DNA from 2 places in the Flavobacterium sp. FlaQc-52 genome. Region 2 is predicted to be linked to the other one. Evidence: riboswitches for the same ligand, from Rfam matches in the RefSeq annotation. Region 2 holds a riboswitch; the other holds the start of a gene.

Region 1 (4,554 bases), on a different contig from region 2:
TTTCTGCCCAAAAGTGAGTGGAGTACGGAATTGTTATGAACACGAATTACACGAATTTCCACTAATCAATTCGCGCAATTTGTGGCGTTTTTTTTTTTTGAAGCTAAACTTTCTGGAATGTTTTTATGGCCACGAATTACACGAATTTTCACTAATAAATTCGTGTTAATTCGTGTAATTCGTGTTTTTTTTAGGTTAGACTTTATCGGAATGTTTTTATAGCCACGAATCTCACAAATTTCCACTAATCAATTCGTGTTAATTCGTGTAATTCGTGTTTTTTTTAGGTTAGACTTTATCGGGATGTTTTTATAGCCACGAATCTCACAAATTTCCACTAATTAATTCGTGTTAATTCGTGCAATTCGTGTTTTTTTTTAGGTTAAACCTTATCCGTATGAAAAGAAGACTCGAATGAAAGATTTCGTCACTCTGTAGAAAAAAGTAATCCTTTCAATCCTTTTAATCTGTGGCAGATCTTTTTTTTATTTCGTCACAGATTAAAAGGATTAAAAGGATTTTTCTGGTTTGTGGTCTTGCGCTTTTGAGTAGACAGAAATCTTAACAAAGACGCTGCAACTTTTGGACATGATTTAAATAACATTTATTTTTGAAGCGATTTTTTATTCATTTGCTTTTTTTTCATAACTTTAGTTATCAATGTTGGAATGAAAAATAAAATCTTAAATTAACCCTTTTAATTATAAAATTATGGTAGTACAATATAAAGGCGAACAATACGGAAAGGAGACACAATTTACAATAAGAATCATTGGTAATAACCTTTCTAAAAGCAGTTCAAATTATCAAATAGATTTATTGGTAGGTGACAAGCAATTGCCAACTTTTACAACGTCTATTCACCAGAGTTTATCAAATTGCCTGAAAGAGATCTATTTGTTCAGAAAACATAACGGGATTAAATTTGATGCTTCTTCTGAAGTAATAAATCCTAAACTAGTGCCTTACGATAAGGTTTTGTACGATTATAATAAGTACGCTTTGTTTATGGCTTAGGTCATTTTGCATGGTAAAAATACAGAAGACTGTCTATTGAGACGGTCTTTTTTTTGTTTTCATAGAGGAGGATTAGTGCTTTACAAAGAAAAATGTTTGACACGAATTTCACGAATTGGCACGAATCATTTTGTTGGTTGCGTTTTTTTGCTGCGTAATGTTTGTCTTTTCGATGTAAGGAGAAATCACACATGTATGTATGTTTTTTATGGAATATAGATTCTTGTGTAGGCTTAACCGCAAGGGTGCGAAGTTTAATTATGGTATAGTAAATCCTTTTAAATTTTGTACTTTTTTTTCACGCAGATTTAGCAGATTAGGCTGATCTGTTTACCTCTTATAAAAAATCTGTTCAATCTGCTAAATCTGCGTGAAAAAGAAAAACTCAGCGCTCTTTGCGGTTAAAAAACAGCAGACAAATGATCTATAAAATAACCACAAAGAGCGCTAGGTTTTATATAAAGTTCACGATGGTTTCTCGTATAAACCAATAGCTTGAAACTATTATAAATTCAAATCTTTAAAGCCCGAAACTTCGGTAGAAACTTCCCCTAGCCATCCACCTTCGGCACGGTTTGAATTGTAGACTTTGATGAAGTTAATTCCTTGTAGTTTTACAGGGTTTCCTTTTTTGTCTACGGCCCAACTGATATCGATTTGGGCTTTTTCATCGGTGTTGGACCAATTGTCGGCATAGCCCCAGTCGTAGGCGGGGTTTACCCAATACGTGCCTGTTCCGGATTTATCGTATATATTGGCTTTTAAGAAAGTTCCTTTTAGGGTAATGCTGGTGCCTTTCCAGGTTGGATAGAAAGGATTGCTATGATAAGCATTTTTAGAGATATAACCTGTTTGTCCTTGATTATCAGTCCAACGAATGTAATTGGGTTCCGATGGGTTTTCAGGTTCACTTTTGGGTTGGTAATACGTCAGTTCGTAATTTTTGATTGTTGTTGGTTTATTGTGCTCTGAGCCTGCAATTTCGTACCACTCGTCATCTGCTTTTCCGTTGTTGTTTACATCGCTGGAAACCATGATTATACCGGGTTCGCCCCAATTGCTGAACGCATTTCCAAGGACAATAAAATCGTTGCCTTCTTTATTGATAATTGTGTGGTCAAATCCCATTACGATATAACCTCCAAATCCGCCAAGACTTACCAAGCTTCCTGTTGTAAGTGCCGTTTCTGCTTTTTTTCGCATGGTTTCGTCAGTGTCTTTTACAGTTGCTTCGGGTAGCGCATTTGTAAATTGCCCGGGAGCAGGAAAGAATTCAAAGACATTTTTGACTCCGTTCAGATAGGTTTTTTCATTTACATTAACGGTGATTTTTTTAAAGATTTCACCGGAATTGTTTTTTACTCTAAAGTCAATTTTATAGGTTCCGGCTTGTGCAAACACGTACATTAGATCAAGTGTGGTCGCAATTATTTTTCCATTTAACAGCCAGGTATAAGTCACGTTATCCGGATTTTTAAGTTTAGGCTGGAGGTGAAACCATTGCATTTTTTCAATTGTAAAACCATTTGTTGGTTCATCAAATGTTACTTCCGGTAATACCACTTCGGAAGGTGTCTCATCTTTGGAACATCCGGTGAGGAATAGAGTTGTGGCTAATGCAATTAAAAATTTATTCATAAACGAAAAGAGTATTATTTTCTATTCTTGTTTTTGCTTTAAAAGCGAAAAAACGAAAACGAAAACCAAATTTGAATTTGATGTTTGTGTTCGGGCTTAAAGTTTTGCTCCACGAAAACTTTAAACTATTAAGCAGTGGCAGGTCTCCTGACTTGTTTCCATTTTGAGCAACCTTCCCACATTTCTAAAAATGCAGTGGCAAAAGATTAGATTTTGGAGATTTGAAAAATCAACAGCAATCTGTCAAAATGTTGTATGAAACTTACAGTAACGGGCTTGTTCAGGATTTGCACCTAATTCCCTTTTAATCAACTACACCGAAAAATGCAGTTGAACCATTGCGCGTACAAATGTAAATAAACTCTTTGGTGCTTTTAATGTTAATTTCAAAAAAAAATAAGTGTCTTTTTCGAGGTTCCTTTTTATAAGACAGCCCAAATAAATGGTAGAATAAATTTTTTAACGGCGGGTTATATAATACGAAATTTCTCATGATACTAAAACTATTTTTATATATTTGATATAGTAGAATGATTAAAAATAGATTGTTTTGAAGATGTATTGCTGAAAATGTTATAGTGTTAAGTCGTTGACTGATAATGTATAAATGTATTTTTTGTTAAATCAAGTAAAATTAAGCATTAGTATTAACCATTAATTAACCAATCATTGTATTATGAAAACAAAAATTATTTTAGTTGCTTTTTTAGTATCCCTTTTTATTTCTTGTCAAACAGATGAAATTGCTCAGGAGCCATCGGCTGTGGAGCAAAACAAAGAATTGAAATTTGCCGTTGATCCGGATGGCAAGATCTTACAAAATATTCCACCCGAAATTATCAGCTTAATGGTAAAGGAGTTTGAGTTATCGAATAAGAAAAGTGAAATCGAGATACTGAGAAATTCTTATGATTTTGAGACAGGGAATTTAACCAAAGAAGCAGCCGGAAGCGATGCTTATTTTAAAAAGTTGAATGAACTGGCCACTGAAAAGAAACTGACTGGCAAAGCAGCTGAAGCGACAAGTGGATATAGAGCACATGTAGCAGGTAAAGGTTGGTTGCCATGGACGCCATACGGACAAGTAATAGGAACAATTGGAGAAAGCAGACAATTGGAGGCTGTTGAATTTGGAGGTTACATTCCGAGTCCTATTTGTAAAATTGGAATTGCTCACGTAGAAGGACTTGGTTGGTACGATCAGGGATGTTCGAGAACATTAGGAACCGTTGGTTTAGGCAGAAGAATGGAGGCAATTCAGGTATATGCTGCAAGTTACTACAGAGCTTATGTGGCAGAATTAGGCTGGTTACCATGGGTAAGCAGTGGTCAGGTTGCCGGAACTGTTGGACAAAGCAGAAGAATGGAAGCTTTTCAGGTAACGAATTTTGGATACTAGACTACGGATATTAGTTCCCTAATTCAGGCAAGACTGCGAAATACTTTCTTTAGAATACACACAAAAACTCCTTAAGAAATTAAGGAGTTTTGTGTATATAAAATGATAATGAATCATTCTATTCGTACTTTAAGAATTTTAAAATATTGGTTCTTTCGGCTAAAGACAAGATACACCTCTCAATCCTTTTATGTTTTCGTCAAATAGGATCAACTAATTATTAACTAGCAGCTTGAATTAATTAGTAGGATCGCTCAACTTTACCGTTTTATAAATATCAAAAAGAATAAAAACTGCAGTAATAAGATTGGCAAATAAAAACAGGTCTAAAAAACCGCCATTTATAATTTCAAAGAGAGCAAGTATTAAAAACAGTGCAAATAAAAGCAGATTAAATATGCCGAAAAAGCAATAAAGAAAACTTAAACTTAATTTGTTCTTCTTGTCGTTTTTAAAATAAAAGAATCTTAATAGTATTAAAATCACTCCAATTGCCCCGG
Region 2 (4,554 bases):
TTTTTTGCCACGTTTCAGCCGAGCAGGCCCATCAGAAATTATTAAATTATTTAGAAGCGAAACCTATTTTAAACTTAGATTTACGCTTGGGAGAAGGAACAGGTTGCGCGATTGCTCTTCCAATTTTAAAATCGGCAGAAGCTTTTCTGAATGAAATGGCTACTTTTGAAAATGCGGGGGTTAGCAAAAAGTAACTTTTAATATGTAGAATATGCCTTTTCTTAAAATTTATATTCATTTTGTTTGGAGTACAAAAAACAGGGTTCCTCACTTAAGTTCTTTCGAATTGCGAGAAAAAGTATGGAAACATATCAAAGTGAATGCCCAAGAAAAAGGAATTTACATTGATCACATAAATGGGTACTCAGATCATTGTCATTGTTTAATTTCATTAGGTGCCGATCAAAGTATTCAAAAAATTATGCACTTAATAAAAGGAGAATCCTCTTTTTGGATTAATCAAAATAAATTAACTAAAGAAAAATTTGAATGGCAAGATGAGTATTTTGCTATCTCCGTTTCTGAATCAATAGTTGATAAGGTAAGGCATTATATAAAAAACCAAGAATTACACCATAAGAATAAAACATTTCAAGAGGAATATGATGAGATCATTAGCAAATTTGGGTTTCAAAAAACAAATCCTAAATAAAATTTGGCTAAAGCCTTTTCTAATTTAAATTTTATAATCCTCCAGATAAATCTGGAGGCAATTCAATAAAAAAATACCTCTGACACAATCTATAAATTTATAATACAGTAAAAACAAATTGAATCGCAAAGAGTTATGCGCATAAAATTTGGCTAAAGCCCTTTTTAATTTAAACTTGGTAACCTCCAGATAAATCTGGAGGCAATTCATTAAAAAAATAGTCCCTAACATAAATCTATAAAGTTTACAGTACCGCAAAGACAAAATGAATCGCAAAGAGTCATGCGCATAAAATTTGGCTAAAGCCCTTTTTAATTTAAACTTGATAACCTCCAGATAAATCTGGAGGCAATTCATTAAAAAAATAGTCCCTAGCATAATCTATGAAATTTATAGCACTGTAAAGTCAAATAGAATCGCAAAGAGTTATATGCATAAAATTTGGCTAAAGCCCTTTTTAATTTAAACTTGGTAACCTCCAGATAAATCTGGAGGCAATTCAATAAAAAAATAGTCCCTAACATAAATCTATAAAATTTACAGTACCGCAAAGACAAAATGAATCGCAAAGAGTCATGCACATAAAATTTGGCTAAAGCCCTTTTTAATTTAAACTTGATAACCTCCAGATAAATCTGGAGACAATTCAATAAAAACATTTCAAATCACAAATAACCTTTTCTTTTACTATAATTTTACAAAAAACACACCAAATAGAAATCCACTAAAAATTCAGAAAAAACATTAATTTCAAAAAAAGAAAGCCTTTGTACAGATTCAATTGCCAACATCTTTAGATGTTGGTTTCATGAAAGTAATCAAACTGGCTTTAGCCAAATAACTACATACTCTTACCAATGAAAAAAGAACTCCATATATTCTTCACAGCACTCATGTTTTATACCCGGATTCCATGTCCAAAAAACATTGATCATAACCCCGATTATCTAAATAAAGCCACACGGTATTTTCCTTTGATAGGCTGGATTGTTGGAAGTATTTCCTTTTTGGCATTTTATGTTTTTTCTCTTTTTCTGTCGGTAGAAACTGCTGTGATACTCGCTTTTATTGCTTCTATATTAACTACAGGAGCTTTTCATGAAGATGGCTTTGCAGATGTTTGTGATGGCTTTGGCGGAGGCTGGACCAAGGAAAAAATACTACTCATTATGAAAGACAGCGCTATTGGTGCCTATGGCGCCATTGGTTTGGTTTTGCTTTTTTTATTAAAGTTCAAACTTCTTTCAGAATCTATAGTACTTTTTCAAATTCAGGATTCAATAGCACTTTTTCAAATTTTCTTATTGTTTATTTCAGCTCATGCTTTGAGTCGTTTGGCAGCGATTAGTATCATTTTCACTCATGAGTATTCACGTGATGATGCTTCAAGTAAAAGCAAACCCATTGCTAAAAGCAATACCTGGAAAGAAATTTTGGGTTCCTTTTTCTTTGGATTACTTCCTTTAATTGTGCTGTCCTATTTTAAATACCAGATTCTTTTGGTTCTAATTCCTGTTTTTTTGACCCGTTATTTTTTAGCGCGTTACTTTCAGAAATGGATTGACGGTTATACGGGTGACTGCTTGGGAGCTACGCAACAGGTGTGCGAAGTTGTATATTATTTAGCGCTTCTTTTTTTATGGAAATTTATTTAGTACGTCATACCGAAACGGTTTGCGAAAAAGGCATTTGCTACGGACAGTCTGATGTTGCTCTAGCAGAACCTTTTGAACTTATTTTTAAAAATATCCTTTCGCAATTGCCACAAGAAGCGATTCTCTTCTCAAGCCCTTTACAACGCTGTGTAATTTTAGCAAAACACATTCAAAACGAAATCAAAACCATTTCTTATCAGGAAGACAAAAGACTAATGGAAATGAATTTTGGCGATTGGGAAATGAAAGGCTGGAATGACATTCTACCCGAACAACTTAATCCGTGGATGGAAGATTTTGTGAATGTTCACGCTACAAATGGAGAATCTTTTATTGAATTACATGACAGAACCGGCGCTTTTTTATCAGAGCAAATTTCAAAAAAAGCAGAACAACCGATAATTGTTGTTACCCATGCAGGAGTCATCAGAAGCCTGCTTTGCCACCATACTTCACTCCCGCTGAAAGATGCTTTTCAGAATAAAGTCGATTTTGGACAAGTCGTCAAAATAAACCTACAGCTGTAAATTTGTTTTAGGAATTCACATAAAAAACAAACCAAATTTGAAAATTCAATAATTTTAACTTTATCTTTGCAAAAAATTTAAGGTTGTGTTACTGATTTATTTAGCACATTAAAAAGGGAATCAAGTAAAAACTTGAGCTGTACCCGCAACTGTAAGCTTAGTTCAGAAATGAATGCTTGTTGTTAACTACAAAACCACTGCTCGCTTTGGCGAATGGGAAGGTAAACAACAAGACGCGAGCCAGGAGACCTGCCTTTGTAACTAATATCGAACTCTCGGGAACAAGAGTGTAGAAATTATGACTTTAAAAAAACGATTGTCTTTTTGTTTGCTCTTATTGTGTCAGATCCTTTTGGCACAGAACGATTCTATAACAAAATTGAAAGAAGTGGTTGTTTCGGACACCAATCTTAAAAAATACTCGGGTACACAGTCTGTTCAAACCTTGAATGATTCGATTATCAATAAAAACGAGGCTTTGCTAACTGATTTATTAAATTATAATTCAACAATTTATTTTAAAGAGTACGGTCGCGGAATGCTTTCTACTGTTTCATTTAGAGGAACCAGCGCTTCGCAGACTGCCGTAATTTGGAATGGTATTAATATCAACTCTCAAATGAATGGAAGTACTGATTTTAATACAATCTCAGGTTCTGATTATAACTCTGTCACCGTAAAAGCAGGTGGAGGAAGTGTCATTTACGGAAGTGGGGCAATTGGAGGAACAGTACATTTAAACAACGATTTAGGTTTTTATGATCGTTTTGAAAACACCTTAAGATTAAATTACGGGAGTTTTAACACCATTGGAGTTAACTACAAAACAAATATTTCAAACAAAAAATGGAGCGCTCAAATTGGTTTTTCTAAAAATAGTTCGACCAATGATTACAAATATCTGGATCGATATACCTGGAGAGGAGAACAACGTTGGAATCAAAATGGAGAATACGATGTTTTTACAATGAGTGCCAATTTGGGATATAAGTTTGACGCTAAAAATAGTTTAAAATTATATAGCCAAACTTCTAATACAGATCGAAATACTTCTTTGATTACAGAAACGGATACTAAAAGCAAGTATATAAATGGTTTCAATAGAAATTTATTGGAATACGATGGCGATTTTGGGAAATTGAAAACAAATTTCAAAACCGCCTATATCTTTGAAAATTACCAATATTACGAAGATAATACAAAGGACTATTTTAGTTATGGTAAAACCGAAAGCTTGACAACAAAACTAGATTTAGCAGGCATACTATCTAAATCTATACAAATAAATGCTATCGTAGATTACAATCGAACGAAGGGATACGGAACTAGTTTCGGAGATCATATTCGTGAAATCTTTTCAACATCATTACTCTTGAAGCAGGATATCTCTGCCGTTTGGAGAAATGAATTTGGTATTCGAAAAGAATTTACAGACAACTATAAATCACCCCTTTTATTCTCTTTGGGTTCATTCTATCAGTTTAGTAAATTATACCAGCTAAAATTAAATTTGTCCCGAAATTTCAGAATTCCAACTTATAACGATTTATATTGGGACCAAGGCGGTAATCCAGACTTAAAACCGGAGAGTTCTTATCAGGCAGAAATTGGTAATATTTTCACTTTCAAAAACATTACACTTAGTCAGACCTTTTATTATATCAAAATAAAAGATTTACTGCAGTGGGTTCCTGGGCAAAATGGTATTTGGTCTCCACAA

The links. A riboswitch is a leader RNA that binds a small molecule or an ion and turns the genes downstream of it on or off. The one in region 2 is predicted to bind cobalamin.
Region 1: another riboswitch for cobalamin. It lies ahead of ACHRV5_RS12910 (PKD-like domain-containing protein); the one in region 2 lies ahead of ACHRV5_RS15120 (TonB-dependent receptor plug domain-containing protein).

Annotation. Positions count from the first base shown of each region.
Region 1 is NZ_JBIPCV010000006.1:169,672-174,225, forward strand. Features, by position in the region: gene ACHRV5_RS12905 (hypothetical protein) at 712-1,017, shown strand; gene ACHRV5_RS12910 (PKD-like domain-containing protein) at 1,522-2,655, opposite strand; cobalamin riboswitch at 2,775-3,010, opposite strand; gene ACHRV5_RS12915 (hypothetical protein) at 3,332-4,054, shown strand.
Region 2 is NZ_JBIPCV010000008.1:203,161-207,714, reverse strand. Features, by position in the region: gene cobT (nicotinate-nucleotide--dimethylbenzimidazole phosphoribosyltransferase) at 1-194, shown strand, start outside; gene tnpA (IS200/IS605 family transposase) at 212-652, shown strand; gene ACHRV5_RS15130 (adenosylcobinamide-GDP ribazoletransferase) at 1,510-2,307, shown strand; gene cobC (alpha-ribazole phosphatase) at 2,292-2,834, shown strand; cobalamin riboswitch at 2,898-3,106, shown strand; gene ACHRV5_RS15120 (TonB-dependent receptor plug domain-containing protein) at 3,133-4,554, shown strand, end outside.